DNA from 2 places in the Hafnia sp. CBA7124 genome. Region 1 is predicted to be linked to the other one. Evidence: predicted binding sites of a transcription regulator. Region 1 holds the regulator's gene; the other holds the start of a gene.
The links. The regulator PurR, encoded in region 1, represses purine synthesis genes. The targets are predictions, from matches to a motif close to CANGCAAACGTTTGCNTG.
Positions count from the first base shown of each region.

Region 2: glyA (serine hydroxymethyltransferase) is a predicted target of PurR. The motif match lies at 1,920-1,937, and genes of this name have one in related genera.

Region 1 covers NZ_AP017469.1:2,333,292-2,340,884, forward strand. Annotated here, with positions in the region: gene CPY98_RS10730 (Grx4 family monothiol glutaredoxin) at 1-233, opposite strand, end outside; gene CPY98_RS10735 (C40 family peptidase) at 599-1,579, shown strand; gene sodB (superoxide dismutase [Fe]) at 1,931-2,509, shown strand; gene CPY98_RS21110 (YnhF family membrane protein) at 2,603-2,692, opposite strand; gene purR (HTH-type transcriptional repressor PurR) at 3,047-4,072, shown strand; gene CPY98_RS10755 (ABC transporter permease) at 4,076-5,722, shown strand; gene CPY98_RS10760 (ATP-binding cassette domain-containing protein) at 5,719-6,345, shown strand; gene punR (DNA-binding transcriptional activator PunR) at 6,350-7,258, opposite strand; gene punC (purine nucleoside transporter PunC) at 7,399-7,593, shown strand, end outside.
Region 2 covers NZ_AP017469.1:897,247-904,839, forward strand. Annotated here, with positions in the region: gene hmpA (NO-inducible flavohemoprotein) at 506-1,696, opposite strand; gene glyA (serine hydroxymethyltransferase) at 2,067-3,320, shown strand; gene CPY98_RS04200 (PRD domain-containing protein) at 3,382-4,392, opposite strand; gene CPY98_RS04205 (DUF1007 family protein) at 4,572-5,237, shown strand; gene CPY98_RS04210 (nickel/cobalt transporter) at 5,228-6,250, shown strand; gene suhB (inositol-1-monophosphatase) at 6,850-7,593, opposite strand, start outside.

The DNA.
Region 1 (7,593 bases):
TCGACCCACAGCTGTGGGAAGGTTGGCCAGTTCGCATATTTTGGCAATTCAGCACGAATATCTGGATTTTGCAGAATATCTACATAGGCAAAACGCTCACCACAGGCTGACAATGCCTGAACTGCTTGCGCAGAGAAGCCACAGCTTGGCAATTTAGGTGAGCCTTTCATGTACAAAATAATCGGGTTTTCAGCCAGTTGGCGCTGAATTTTTTCAATGGTGGTCATTGTCATTTTAGTTTACTTCCTCTAGCCAGTGTTATGCCTACAGCATGCAAGTGCATATCGAATTATTGTACTGGATTGTACCGAGTGTCGCTCTGAGAAAAAAACGCCATCTTTTGTGTGGCTATTATCTGATTTTCAACACACCGTCACAGCGTAAGCTCAGTTTAATCTAAAAACGTGCTATGCTATATCCGTTTTGCACATGATCAGATATGCAGCGTTTTGTGAATAAAACAGCATCTGATTCAATCATCGTAACATTTAGTCACAAAGAGAATATAAATAGCAGAAATGAATGCTGTTTTGTTGCGGCTGTTTATTTAATACTGTTTGCCATGTTTTTTGCTTGGGACAAAGCCTGGAACCTATCGATGCGTCTATATATCGCGCTCTTTGTTCTGCTGTTTACACAGCTATTTGCTAATGCAGCGAATGCCTCTCCGGGGCATAAAGTCGTTGCCGATCAGCGAAAGTCGCATGCGACAAGTAGCGAATCTGCCGATCGTAAAAAACGAAAACCAGCTACCAGCAAAAAAGAAAAAACAGCGACGCCTACAACGACAGCCAAAAATAAAAAATCGTTAGAACAAAAGAGCAAAACGACTAAAAAATCAGCGACAACTCAGCCTAGCGCTCTCGCTACTAAGTTTGCCAAAAATAGAGAAGTCGCGCGCAATAAAGCAAATAGCAAAAAAATAGATAAAGCGGTACTAGCATCTATTTCTAACCCTAAGACAAAATCCAGCGCCAAGAAAAGCGGCTCACATTCCACCGCTACGTTGGCTCGCGTAAGTAATAAAAAAACCTATGGCCGCCAGCGCGGTGAATTGAATAGCCATGGCAGAAGCAGCAAAGGTGAATTAGCCAAGCTCAAGCTGAATCAAAACAATATTGAAATCGTTGATGGCAAACCCATTCGTCTGAGTCCTCAGCATAAAAAGCGTTACCAGCATGCTAAGCAAACGGCGATGAATAAGCTGATGAATCAGGTAGGAAAACCGTATCGTTGGGGTGGTGCGTCACCAAGCACAGGCTTCGATTGCAGTGGATTGGTTTATTACGCCTATCAGGATTTACTGAGCATCAAGATCCCTCGTACCGCCAATGAAATGTATCATCTGCGTGATGCGGCTCCGGTGAAAAAAACAGAGCTACAAAAAGGCGACTTGGTCTTCTTCCGTATTAATAATCGGGGTGCCGCCGACCATGTGGGTGTTTATATGGGTGAGGGAAAATTCATTCAGTCACCTCGCACCGGCGAACAAATTCGGATCAGCTATTTAGATAACGATTATTGGCAAGGACACTACGTTGGCGCTCGCCGCGTGATGACGCCAAAAACGATTCGTTAATAGCAGAAGATCATTGTTAAACAGACTTATGGTAGGGATTCATTGCATTTTGTGATAATCCCTATCATTTAGATTTACCCCATCTTTGTATTATCCCCTCCCCTTATTTTATGTTCTGTGGCCGTTTTGAACGAATGGTGCACAAATCGCCAATTGATAACCAAAAACAAAAATTTTGCCTGTTATTAGATTCAAAACTTGCTAAAATCGATCCCCATAACAAGAGCACAACAAGATCGTTTCAATTTTAAAAACCCGCTCACTGACATTAACGTTGGTGTGATGCATGAAACATAAAACACTTACGTGTAACTGTTTCATTGCAAAATAGAGCAATAATAGGAGAGAGCAATGTCTTTTGAATTACCTGCATTACCATACGAAAAAAACGCACTCGAACCGCACATCTCCGCAGAAACCTTGGAATACCACTACGGTAAGCATCACAATACCTATGTGGTAAACCTGAACAACCTGATCAAAGGCACTGAGTTCGAAGGTAAATCACTGGAAGAGATCATCAAGACCTCTACTGGCGGTATCTTCAACAACGCTGCTCAGGTTTGGAACCACACCTTCTACTGGCATTGCCTGTCACCAAAAGGTGGCAACGCACCAACTGGCGCCGTGGCTGAAGCCATTAACAAAGCGTTTGGTTCATTTGATGCATTCAAAGAAGAACTGACTAAATCTGCCATTGGCAACTTCGGTTCTGGTTGGACTTGGCTGGTTAAAAAAGCAGACGGTTCTTTGGCGATTGTAAACACCTCAAACGCTGCAACTCCACTGACCAACGGTGACAAACCACTGCTGACCGTGGACGTTTGGGAACACGCCTACTACATCGACTATCGCAACGCGCGTCCTAAATATCTGGAGAACTTCTGGGCTCTGGTAAACTGGGAATTCGTGGCGAAAAACTTGGCATAAGTTTGCTGAGTGACGTACATGAAAAAGGCGGTCAACTGACCGCCTTTTGTTTTAGCCATGTTAATGGCTATCGATAAAAAACTTAGCGATAAATCAATGTAGCGCAGCAACAAAACTAAAGATAACAATCACAGCCAGTGCTGCGACCGTTGTCATTAGAGAATATTTCAGATCGGTTTCCATTTCTTCTTCTCCCGCATTTCGTTATCAGATCAATTTTGATTATACATAAACACTTGCAGAAAGTGTGTGAAATCATTTTCACATACCTTAAATGGGATCGCACGCAGTAAAACTTTCGATTATTCTTTCTGTTAACACACAATTTTGACTTCCCCTTTTGCATTTTATAGGCCAAAATTTACGGTTTACTGCTACGTATCAGCTTTCATAACGTAAAAGAATAGGCTGGCGCTTGATATATCCGCATATTCCTCTCTTTGATGCGATTGTAATCAGTGTATTTTGATGTACGTAAGCAAACGATTAACACAATAGCTATGTCATAGTTACATTAGCTTAGGAGTCATCTGTTTCATGGCAACGATTAAAGATGTGGCAAAACGCGCGGGCGTTTCAACCACGACAGTGTCTCACGTTATTAATAAGACGCGTTTTGTCGCAGAAGAGACCAAGACCGCGGTTTGGGAAGCAATTAAAGAATTGCACTACTCTCCCAGCGCCGTCGCCCGTAGCCTGAAAGTTAACCACACCAAATCGATCGGTTTGCTGGCGACGTCCAGCGAGGCGCCCTATTTTGCTGAGGTCATTGAGGCCGTTGAAAACGCCTGCTACAGCCAAGGCTATACGCTCATTTTATGTAACTCTCACAACAACCCTGAAAAGCAAAAAGCTTATTTAGCGATGCTGGCGCAAAAACGCGTCGATGGATTATTAGTGATGTGTTCTGAATACCCAGAAAATCTGCTGCAAACCCTTGAGGACTACCGCAATATTCCAATGGTGGTGATGGACTGGGGGACACAACGCAGTGATTTTACCGATGCCATTCAGGATAATGCGTTCGAAGGTGGCTATTTAGCCGGCCGCTATTTAATTGAACGTGGTCATCGTGATATTGGGGCGATTACCGGTCAGCTTTCTCGTAACACCGGCGGAGGTCGCCTACGCGGCTTCCTGAAAGCCCTACAAGAAGCCAACATTCCCGCTCGTGATGAGTGGATGGTAGAAGGCGATTTCGAGCCAGAATCCGGTTACAAAGCCATGCATCAAATTCTGTCGCAAAAAAATCGCCCAACGGCGGTCTTTGTGGGTGGGGACATCATGGCGATGGGCGCAATATGTGCCGCCGATGAGATGGGCTTGCGTGTACCGCAGGATATATCGGTGATCGGTTATGATAACGTGCGCAACGCCCGCTACTTCTCACCAGCGTTGACCACCATCCATCAGCCGAAAGAGCGTTTGGGCTCAATGGCCTTTGACATGCTACTCGACCGTATCGTGAGCAAGCGTGAAGATTCTCAAACGATCGAGGTGCATCCAAAACTGGTGGAACGCCGCTCCGTTGCCGATGGCCCATATCTGGACTATCGCCGCTAAGTGATGAAGAACAGCCCTTTTCTTTTAGCGCTGTTCCCCGTTGGGCTGTTCATAGCAGGAGCGTTGCCAATATTGGCAGCGCTCTTGGCACTGACTCAGCCGCTGTCTGACATTTCCTCTTTCAACACCTTCATCCAGCCGTGGACGCTTTTACTCCAATGGCCAGGTTTGATGCGCTCAGTTGGCCTGAGCTTATGGAGTGCAATCGCCGCGACGTTAATATCACTTTGGTTGGCATTAGCGCTTTGCAGTCAGGTTATACAGCGCGCCAGCTGCACCGCTCGCGCTATTTCGAGTGCGATTTTAGCCATGCCGCATATTGCACTGGCGACCGGTCTCATACTGCTGTTATCCCCCTCAGGTTGGCTACTCAGGCTTATATCCCCAACATTTACGGGTTTTGTGCGCCCGCCAGATTGGCCAATCGTCAATGACCCTTATGCCCTATCCTTAATTCTTTTATTGGTGATCAAAGAGACACCTTTTTTATTTTTGATGGCGTTTAACATCGCGGGTCGAATTGATGTCGCTCGCCAGATGCAGGCTGCTAACGCATTGGGTTACCACAGTGAGAAAGCCTGGTGGTTGCTATTAGTTCCGCAAATACTTGTGGCTCTGCGTTTGCCGTTGTTTTGTGTGCTCGCCTTTGGCCTATCCACCGTAGATATTGCGATTCTATTGGGGCCACAGCAGCCCACAACCTTGGCGTTGTTAGTTTGGCAATGGATAAGCGAACCCTCGATGGGGCATCAATCTTTAGCCGCTGCTGGTACGCTGCTACTTATTGTTATCACATTAGCCAGCTTTGGTGCGTGGCGATATGCTGAAAAGAGCTGGTTAACATATTGCCGCAACGCTTATGGACAAAGGCGCAGCACGTGGCGCATGCCGCTTACCCCACTCTGGGCAATGGGTATTGTGTTAACGCTGGGCGCCTATGCGGTACTCTTCGTGTGGTCGGTTGCATGGCGTTGGCCTTTCTCGTCTTCTTTTCCACTACAGTGGAGCTATGATTATTGGCTTACCAGCGTTCATCAGCTTAGTACTCCGATCATAAATAGTCTGCTCATTGCGAGTGTGGCGAATCTGTTAGGTTTACTTCTGTGCGTTGGTTTTTTGGAATGGCAATTTTATACGCGTAGAAATACAAACTCATGGTTTCTGCTCGCCCCGCTGTTGACTCCACAAATCAGCCTAATTTTCGGCTTGCAGCACATGGCCGCTTGGTTGGATGTGATTGGTCTGCTGCCCAGCGTGATCTTTGCTCATATGGTGTTTATCGTTCCGTATTTTTTTCTTAGCCTCAGCGGCACGTGGCAGACTTTCGATCCGCGGCTGATCTATACCGCACAATCACTTGGAAAGTCGCCTTGGACCTGTTTCTGGCGCATCAAGATCCCATTATTGAGTAAGCCATTGGCGCTTTCCGTCGCATTAGGTTTCGCGGTTAGCATAGGATTATATTTACCCACGCTGGGTTTAGGCGCTGGGCGCTTCCCCACGTTGGCAACGGAAACCGTCGCTTATGCATCCGGTATCGATCGCCGCATGGCCGCCGTTGCGGCTCTGTGGCAAACGTTCATCCCACTTTTGGTTTACGGTATCGCGCTATTTTTGCCATTCATACTGACAAGGAACAAAAAACTGTGACGGCTTTAGCGTTTGAGCAATTCCAGGTTTATCTCGATGATAGACCGCTAACTTCAGCGTTGAATACCCGCGTAGAAGGCGGACAAATACTCACGCTGATGGGGCCTAGCGGCTGCGGGAAATCGAGCTTATTGCTGGCTATGGCGGGGCATGCTCACGCCCCGCTATCAACGCAGGGAAAAGTGCTGATCGATAGTCATGATGTGACTGAACTTCCTGCCTATCAGCGAAAAATCGGGCTGCTATTCCAAGATGATTTATTGTTTCCCCACCTAAACGTTACACAAAACCTGCTTTTCGCCTTACCTGAAAACATCGGCAAAGAAGAACAGCATCAGCAGGTCACGCAGGCATTAGAGAAAATTGACATGGCTGAGTTTTCATCTCGCTATCCCGATGAACTATCTGGCGGCCAGCGCGCCAGAATCAGTTTGTTGCGCACCCTGCTTTCTCGCCCTCGCGCGGTGGCATTGGATGAACCTTTTTCCAAGCTTGATAAATCGCTGCGGCAACAGTTTCGCCAATGGGTTTTTGGCGAATTACAACAGGCTAATATTGCCACCCTGCTAGTGACACACGACGAAGACGACGTTCCGCCAAACGGCCAAATCATCATGCTCTAAAACCCTATTCAGGGCTGAGCCACTCTTGATTCATCGTTTCAGTATCACCGAGGTAATCCAGTAACCAATCAATGGCCGGTGAGCGGGTATGGTCTTCCCAAGTGACACAGCAGGCGCTATCAGGAAACGGCTGAGCCAATTGTAAGATCTTCAGCTTACCCGAATGCACCAGCGGTTCCGCCATGTGCGCGGGCATCAGGCCTACGCAAAGCCCATTCTCTAAACAATCGCAGGCTGACTGCCAATCAGGCACCACTAGGCGTCGCTGATTATCTAATAGCCATGTATCGCGCTTAGGCAGATCTCGAGATGTGTCTTCAATACACAAGGCAGGAAAAGGGCGAATTTTGTCATCACTTAACTCGCCTTCCAATTTTGCCAGCGGGTGATCGGGGCTCACCAGACAATGCCAGCGTAGAAATCCCATATCGCGAAAAGAAAAACGCCCTCCGGCCGGAACCGCACGCGTCGCCCCTATCGCCACCTCTACGCGTCCGGCGACTAAGGCATCCCATACGCCATTAAACACTTCGGGGTGGATCATTAATTCCATATCAGGGAAATGACGATAAAAATCGACCACCAATTGGCGGCTTCGACGGGGATTAACGATACGATCGACGGCAACATTTAGCTGTCCACGCCAGCCATTTGCCACCTGTTGGCACTGACGGCGGGTGGAATTCATTTTTTTGATAATAGTTCGCGCTTCATCAACAAAAAATGCGCCAGCTTCGGTGAGTTCAACATCGCGATGACGTCGTTCAAACAGTGACACTGCCAGCCAAGTTTCCAATTGGCGTACCGTGTAACTCACGGCAGACGGCACTCGGTGCAGCTCTTGTGCTGCGGCGCTAAAACTTCCCGTCCTTGCAACCGCATCAACAACCTCTAAGGAGTATTCCGACCACATGTGCGCTACCTCACTTTTCTTGCTTTCAAAATTTTTCATCCATGATAGCAAATATTAGCGTTTCACAAGTAATTAGAGAGATCGCTACACTCCACGCGTCACACATTCATTCTGCAACAAATATATAACGAGTCAAAATAATGCGAACTTCATCATTTTTCATGTTCTATCTGGCCGGATTGAGCATGCTGGGATATCTGGCCACTGATATGTATCTTCCTGCTTTTGGTGCGATGCAGCAGGATCTCAATGCCTCCGCGGGTGCCATCAGCGCAAGCCTCAGCATTTTCCTTGCCGGGTTTGCCTTCGCGCAGCTGGTTTGGGGGCCTCTGTCC
Region 2 (7,593 bases), 1.4 Mb from region 1:
CCGTTAGCAAATAGCTCTCTATGAAACCACTGGCGTAGGCGTCCGACGAGAGGTTGCCAGCGCGCAACCTCTCGACTCTCGCGCTTTTTACCGAGCCGTTTGGCCGACCGGTTTCGGAGCGTACATCCTGTACGCCCTCAACCTGCCACCAGCATCCCTGCTGGCGGCTCTAAAATGCATTCTTTCAACTTGAAAAGACAAAAGACAAAAGACAAAAGACTAAAGACAAAAGACATTTTTATTTTTTTAATTGTTTAAGTCTTGGCAGTTAGAGCAGTGGAAACAGGAAGTTTCCACTAGGGGAGGAGGCGCCATGGATGGCGCATGCCGACCCGGCGCGGAGATGGCATTGCGGATAAAAGAGCGCGGGTTAAGGGTGGGCGCTCTGGCCCACCCTTATCGGACGCCTTCGACTTAGTTTGTATGTGAATACCGGTGCTGATAGGCGGTCGAAACCTTACACCGTGATCACATAATCACATCATTACTCGATGATGCAAAAAACTCACACCACCTTATGTGGCCCAAAACACTCATAGTGCATACGGTCGGCATCGACGCCTAATGCTTGTAGCTGCTTGGCGACATGCTGCATAAATCCAACTGGGCCACAGAAGTAGTAGTGCATTTCTGGGTTATTCAATTTATCAGCGAGCGGGGTGATATCCATCAATCCCTGATAGTTGAAATCGATATCAATGCGATCGTCAGCGCTGGTTTCTTGCAGCCAAACGTGGCTTTGAGCCTGAGGCATTGCGGAGATAATAGTATTCACTTCATCAGCAAAGGCACGAACCTTGCTGTTTTCTGCTGCGTGTAGCCACTGAATCTCGCCCTGATGGCCGCGAGCCTGTAAGGTGCGCAGCATGCCGAGCATTGGCGTTTGGCCGACGCCGCCAGAAATCAATGCAACAGGCGTGTTTTCTTTTACTTCTAAGAAGAAATCACCGTGCGGAGGCGCGATTTGGATCACGTCGCCTTCTTGCGCGATATCATGCATAAAATTCGAGACTTGCCCCTGACCTTCACGTTTCACGGCAATACGATAGTATTCGCCGTTTGGCTCATTGGTCAGAGAATATTGACGAATTTCCTGATGCGGCAGGCTTGGGTGGCGAATATAAACAGCCAAATATTGACCCGGCTGGAAATCGGCTACGCGGCTGCCATCTTCAGGCACCAAAATGAAGCTGGTGATTAAGTCGCTTTGCTTCTCTTTCTTGAGGATTTTGAAAGGTCGAAGTTCACGCCAGCCGCCCTCAGTGGTTTCACTTTGCTGGTAAATCTGGGATTCACGCTGGATAAAGACATCGGCCAAAACCCCATAGGCTTTGCCCCACGCCTCTATAACTTCGTCACCCGGATTAAACATTTCTTCTAGAGTTTTCAGCAGGTGATGACCGACGATCTGATATTGTTCTGGCTTAATATTAAAGCTGGCGTGCTTCTGGGCAATGCGTTCAACGGCGGGCAGCAGCGCGGCTAGATTTTCAATATTAGTGGCGTAAGCACAAATCGCGTTAAACAGCGCTTCACGCTGATCGCCATTGCGCTGGTTACTCATATTAAAAATCTCTTTTAGCTCGGGATTGTGCTCAAACATCCGATCGTAAAAGTGCGCAGTGAGCTTTGGCCCCGTAGCCGCTAATAGTGGAATAGTGGATTTAACGGTGGCGATGGTTTGGCTATCCAACATAAAAATGTCCTCGTTGTTGCAGGTGTTTTAATTGATGTATTTTAAATGCAACTTACAGATTTTTCTTTGAGCTGTAAATCCCTATTTTTGTTGTGCTGATGTTATTTACATAGCGCTTTTATCGCTTTTGTTTCACCAAGGTGAAATTGTTGCATATCACATTTGAAGAAAACTCCTGCTGGCATACGTCTCCATGTGCAGTATTAAAGCCTTATGCAGCGCCAAGCCAAACGTTTGCGTAAAAACATGGTCTAGGGTCTATCGTAACAAGGTGAAAACATATTACACTGTGGGCAGTCGCCTTACGGGGTGTGTTTTTATTGAACAATAGCGAATAGACAATTCAGGTTAGCTGAGTCAGGAGAAGCGGATGTTAAAGCGTGAAATGAACATTGCCGATTACGATGCCGAGCTGTGGCAGGCAATGGAGCAGGAAGTCGTGCGTCAGGAAGAGCACATTGAGCTTATCGCATCAGAAAACTATACCAGCCCGCGTGTTATGCAGGCTCAGGGCTCTCAGCTGACCAACAAATATGCTGAAGGTTACCCAGGCAAGCGTTACTACGGCGGTTGCGAATACGTTGATGTTGTTGAACAGCTGGCCATCGATCGTGCAAAAGAGCTATTTGGCGCTGATTATGCCAACGTACAGCCGCACTCCGGTTCTCAGGCAAACTTTGCCGTATACACTGCGCTGTTACAGCCAGGTGATACCGTGCTGGGTATGAACTTAGCGCACGGCGGCCATTTAACTCACGGTTCTCCGGTTAACTTCTCCGGCAAACTGTACAACATCGTTCCTTACGGTATCGATGAAAGCGGTCATATCGACTATAACGACTTGGCCGCCCAAGCTGAAAAGCACCAGCCGAAAATGATCATCGGTGGTTTCTCTGCTTACTCTGGCGTGGTTGACTGGGCGAAAATGCGCGAAATTGCTGACCGCATCGGCGCTTATCTGTTTGTTGATATGGCTCACGTGGCTGGTTTAGTGGCTGCGGGTGTTTATCCAAACCCTGTTCCTCATGCGCATGTTGTGACGACCACGACGCACAAAACCTTGGCTGGCCCGCGTGGCGGCCTGATTTTGGCCAACGGTGGCAGCGAAGAGATGTATAAAAAGCTGAACTCAGCGGTATTCCCTGGCGCACAGGGTGGCCCTCTGATGCACGTGATTGCGGGTAAAGCCGTTGCTCTGAAAGAAGCGATGGAACCCGAGTTTAAGGCTTACCAACAGCTGGTTGCTAAAAACGCCAAAGCGATGGTCGAAGTATTCTTGAACCGTGGCTACAAAGTGGTTTCCGGCGGTACTGAAAACCACCTGTTCCTGCTGGATCTGGTTGATAAAAATATCACCGGTAAAGATGCTGACGCCGCGTTGGGCCGTGCAAATATCACCGTGAACAAAAACAGCGTGCCTAACGATCCGAAGAGCCCGTTTGTGACTTCAGGTGTTCGTGTGGGTACTCCGGCTATTACCCGCCGTGGCTTTAAAGAAGCTGACGCGCGTGAACTGGCTGGCTGGATGTGTGACGTGTTGGATAACATCAACGACGAAGCCACCATCGAACGTACTAAACAAAAAGTATTGGATATTTGCGCACGCCTGCCGGTTTACGCATAATCTTTTTGCTTGATGTAAAAAGCCCGCTTTGAAAGCGGGCTTTTTTGTCTCTGATAACCGTCTATTTGTCTGCCAGTACGCCTTCCTGTATCAACCATGCACCAAAACTCACGGCGATTAGGCACAGCTCTTCAGGTGGAAAATGAATATGGTACTCGAGTTCAATATGATGAACGGCCTGTTGAGTCATATTCATCAAACCGGGATAAAGCAGTTCGATTTCATCCAATAGCAGATTACTGATTTTTAGGCCAAATAAGCATCGTTCAATCGCGGGCCCCATATGGGCAAACAGCTGAGTACAAAGCTGTTCTCGATGGCTAAATGTCACGTGGGTGGCATTTTCTATTTGCTGAATAGCAAACTCGATCTCATCCATCAAACGCCGATCTTCTGGGTAAATCTGGGGTAAATAGCGGTAGGTTTTAAGCTGCGTTAATAACAGCGTGGTAAATTCTGATTCAAGCTCCAGCGCCGGATCAGGCAATTGCCCATAGGCGGCATGGCATAGATTTTTCGCCACACCGTATTCTTCTTTGGCTTGCAGCCAGCGTTTTAGATGTGCTGGAAAGACAGGGAGCGGTGTCGTTTGTCTTTGGTAATGACTGTAGTGTAAAAAAGACTGAATAAGATCGCGATGTTGGTCGCTAAAAATACGCTGCAAAGTGGCTTCGGCCTGCGTAAGCACATCGATGATTTGCTGCGAAAAATGCGCTGTAGTAATACCCGCCGGGCTTTCATTGATGCGGGGCACAAAAATAGTTTCAATACTGTTGGGAACAAGCCGCTGAGAGCGCCTTAACCAATGCAGCAAACAAAGTCGCTGATCGTAAGCCGAGCCTTGTAGCCGATAGCCTTGTTTAGGATGGAAGATCACACGCAGTGCATGAAAACGCATGATTTCCTGCGCCACGCTGTGAATATCTAATTCGGCTTGTGCGGGCAAAACGCGATTAATCCGGCCAATGGTGGCCAGATGCAGCGGGGTTGTCGGTGTGAAAAGCAATAGCACAAGATTACAGTGCCTTTGCTGTGCTGAGAGCTCAGGCACCAGAGGTGTGTCTAAACTCATATTCATATCTCTTTAGTTTCGGTCAGTGAATGAACATGTTTTGTTGGCTAAGAATAGCAAAGTTGTGCAAAGGCGCCGTGCTGGTGTGCCATGTTTTTGTATTTTTGTGATACAGAAATGAATGAATTTGATTACCCGCCGCGTTTTGCGGCTGTTGCTAAGGATTAAACAGGACGTTTATGTTGCATTTTGAGATTAAAAAACAGCGATTTCTACGCTGGTCTGGTTGGTTAATCACGATCATCGGGCTCATTTTTTCTCGCTCGGGGTTTGCACACCCGCACAGTTTTATTGAAATGAAAAATGCGTTTGTGGTGAACAATAACCAACTGATCGGAATGAACATGACGTGGACGATGGATCCGCTTACATCGGCTGACTTGCTTTACGATGCGGGCAATGCGGCGAACGGGTCGGAAATCTGGAAACAGCTAGCTGCAGAAGTGATGGCAAACGTAATTGGTCAGCACTACTTTACTGAATTCTACCATGATGGCAAAAAGGTCAAATTCCTCGATCGTCCTCGTGAATATCATCTCAGCCGCGATGGTAATAACGCTATTTTGTCATTTGAAATGTTGCTGGCAAAACCACAGCCTTTGAACGCCGATTTTTCCGTGCTGACTTACGATCCCACTTATTACGTTGATATGACCTATGCCGATGCGGCTTCCATCACTCTGCCTGTCGATGTTCAGGCAAGGTGTAAATTAGCATTGATAACGCCTAAACCAGATACGTCGTTGCAAGCCTATGCGCAGAATCTTGATAAAGCAGATGCTCCTGACGAAGACATGGAGCTAGGGAAGCAGTTTGCGCAGCGCGTGGAGATCACATGTCATTGATCATGCCGACAACCCGCAAAAAACCGACACGATGGCGCTACGTGCCTTTGGCTATAGCAGCACTGCTGCTGATTTCAGGGGTAACGTATGGTGCTGTTCACTGGAACGAATGGCTTTTTGTCGCGATCGAATGGCAAAAATCATTGCATCAATCGATGTCCCAGCTTCTGCAGGAGGTTGGGAATAATTCCAAACAGGCTGGTTTAACCCTAGTTGCGCTAAGTTTTGCCTATGGCGTCCTGCATGCTCTGGGGCCGGGGCATGGCAAAGTCGTGATAACGACTTATTTAGCCACTAACCCATCTCGATTACGCAGCAGCGTACGCCTGACATTAGCCGCTTCGTTGCTACAAGGTCTGGTCGCGATAGCTCTTGTTTCGGGAGTGTTAGGTGTTTTACAACTTTCGACGCGCTATCTGCATCAAAGTAGTTTCTGGCTAGAGAAAGCCAGCTATCTGCTGGTTGTGGTCTTAGGTGCGGTTCTCTGTTGGCGTGCTTTGAGGAAGGTCTTGGCGCTTAGGCGCCGGACGTCTTCGACTCCCTTGCAGATTTCAGCGATTAAACCGTTGAATCAGAAAACTCATCAAGAGCACCGGCACTCGGCTAACTGTGGTTGTGGGCATAAACATGTGGCGAGTGATGGCGAGATTGCGGCGGCGACGACCTGGAAAACGCAGTTTGCAGTTGTTGCCGCGATGGGAATGCGACCATGCTCAGGGGCTATCTTGGTGCTGTTATTTTCCAAAGTGATCGGCGTTTACAGTTGGGGCATTTTAGCGGCGATGGCGATGGCGGCGGGGACGGCATTAACGATCAGCGGAATTGCGCTTTTGGTTCATATAGCGCGACAGATTGTTGTTCGCTGGTCGGTTGAACGAGGTCGTAGCTTTAGCCCATATTGGGGATTAGTGCTGATGTTTATCGGCGGTGCGTTGCTTATTGTTATTGGTTTGCTGATGTATCAAAGCGCAATTCCAGTAGGGATGGGCAGTGGTAGAATTTTTGGTCGTTAAAGCATCATGATAAAAACAAAAAAACCGTCTTTAAGACGGTTTTTTTGTGCCAGTTAGGTTAGCGGCCTTTCTGGCGAAGTCTCATTATCGAGGTAATGTACGGTAGTAAAATTACCGAGATAAACAAGCGCATCACAGTGGTTTATTTTTAACCTATCCTGCGCTGGAAGTCAAAGAGACTATGGAGCCTAGTGGGCGTTTTTAATGTAAATGTTTTTTGTTGTTTTGATAAAAACGTCATGTTTAATAAACGATTAATTACGGAGTATGATTCCTAACGGCCCTTTTCGCTGCCTTGCAAGCAGGCGCCGGATCGAAGGAAAGGAAATCCGCTGATCGTTAATACAAGCGCATCACAGTGCTTGTTTTCACGGCAGGATCTCCGGTGGTGTTGCTGTGACGCGGTCTTTGCATGGATCGCACAATGAAACGGTACGTTTGTATCCTGCTTATTGTTTCTGGCTCGTTACTATCGCAGGGAAAGGGGAGTTGGAGTATTTCCAATAATTCCGTCTCGGTGATGGTTAACCTGTCTGGCAAGTCGCTAAAATGAAAAAACCGCCCGAAAGGGCGGTTTTTTTACTCAACGAGCGGAAGTCTTAACGCTTCAACGCTTCGCTCAGTTCGTCACGGACATTGGCCAGAATGGCTTTCACTACGCGAGGGTTACCCGCGATGATGTTGCCAGAGCTCAGGTAGTTGTGGCCGCCAACAAAGTCGGTTACCAGACCGCCCGCTTCACGAACCAGCAATTCGCCACCGGCAAAATCCCAAGGCTTCAGGCCGATCTCAAAGAAACCGTCAACGCGACCAGCGGCAACATAGGCCAGATCAAGCGCTGCAGAGCCGGTGCGACGGAAGTCTGCACACTGGGTAAACAGCTTGCCAAGGATCGCAATATAAGCAGGTGCGTGTTGTTTAACTTTGAACGGGAAGCCGGTCGCCAGAATGGTGCCGTCTAAATCTTTAGCGGTTGTGCCGCGCAGACGATAGCCGTTCAGCTGTGCACCCTGACCGCGGGTTGCAGTGAACAGTTCGTTACGCATTGGGTCATAGACCACAGCAACTTCTGTACGGCCTTTGATGCGTACAGCGATAGATACCGCGAAGTGTGGAAGACGTTTGATGAAGTTTGCAGTGCCATCCAGTGGATCAACTACCCATTGAATGTCGTGATCTTCACCGACCAATTCACCGCGTTCTTCGCTGATAATCGTGTGCTTAGGGTAAGACTTACGGATAGTCTCAATGATCAGGTGTTCAGCGTCACGGTCAACGTTGGTCACGAAATCGTTGCTGCCTTTCTGTGTAGTTTCAACAGCGTCAGGAGTTTCGTAATTTTT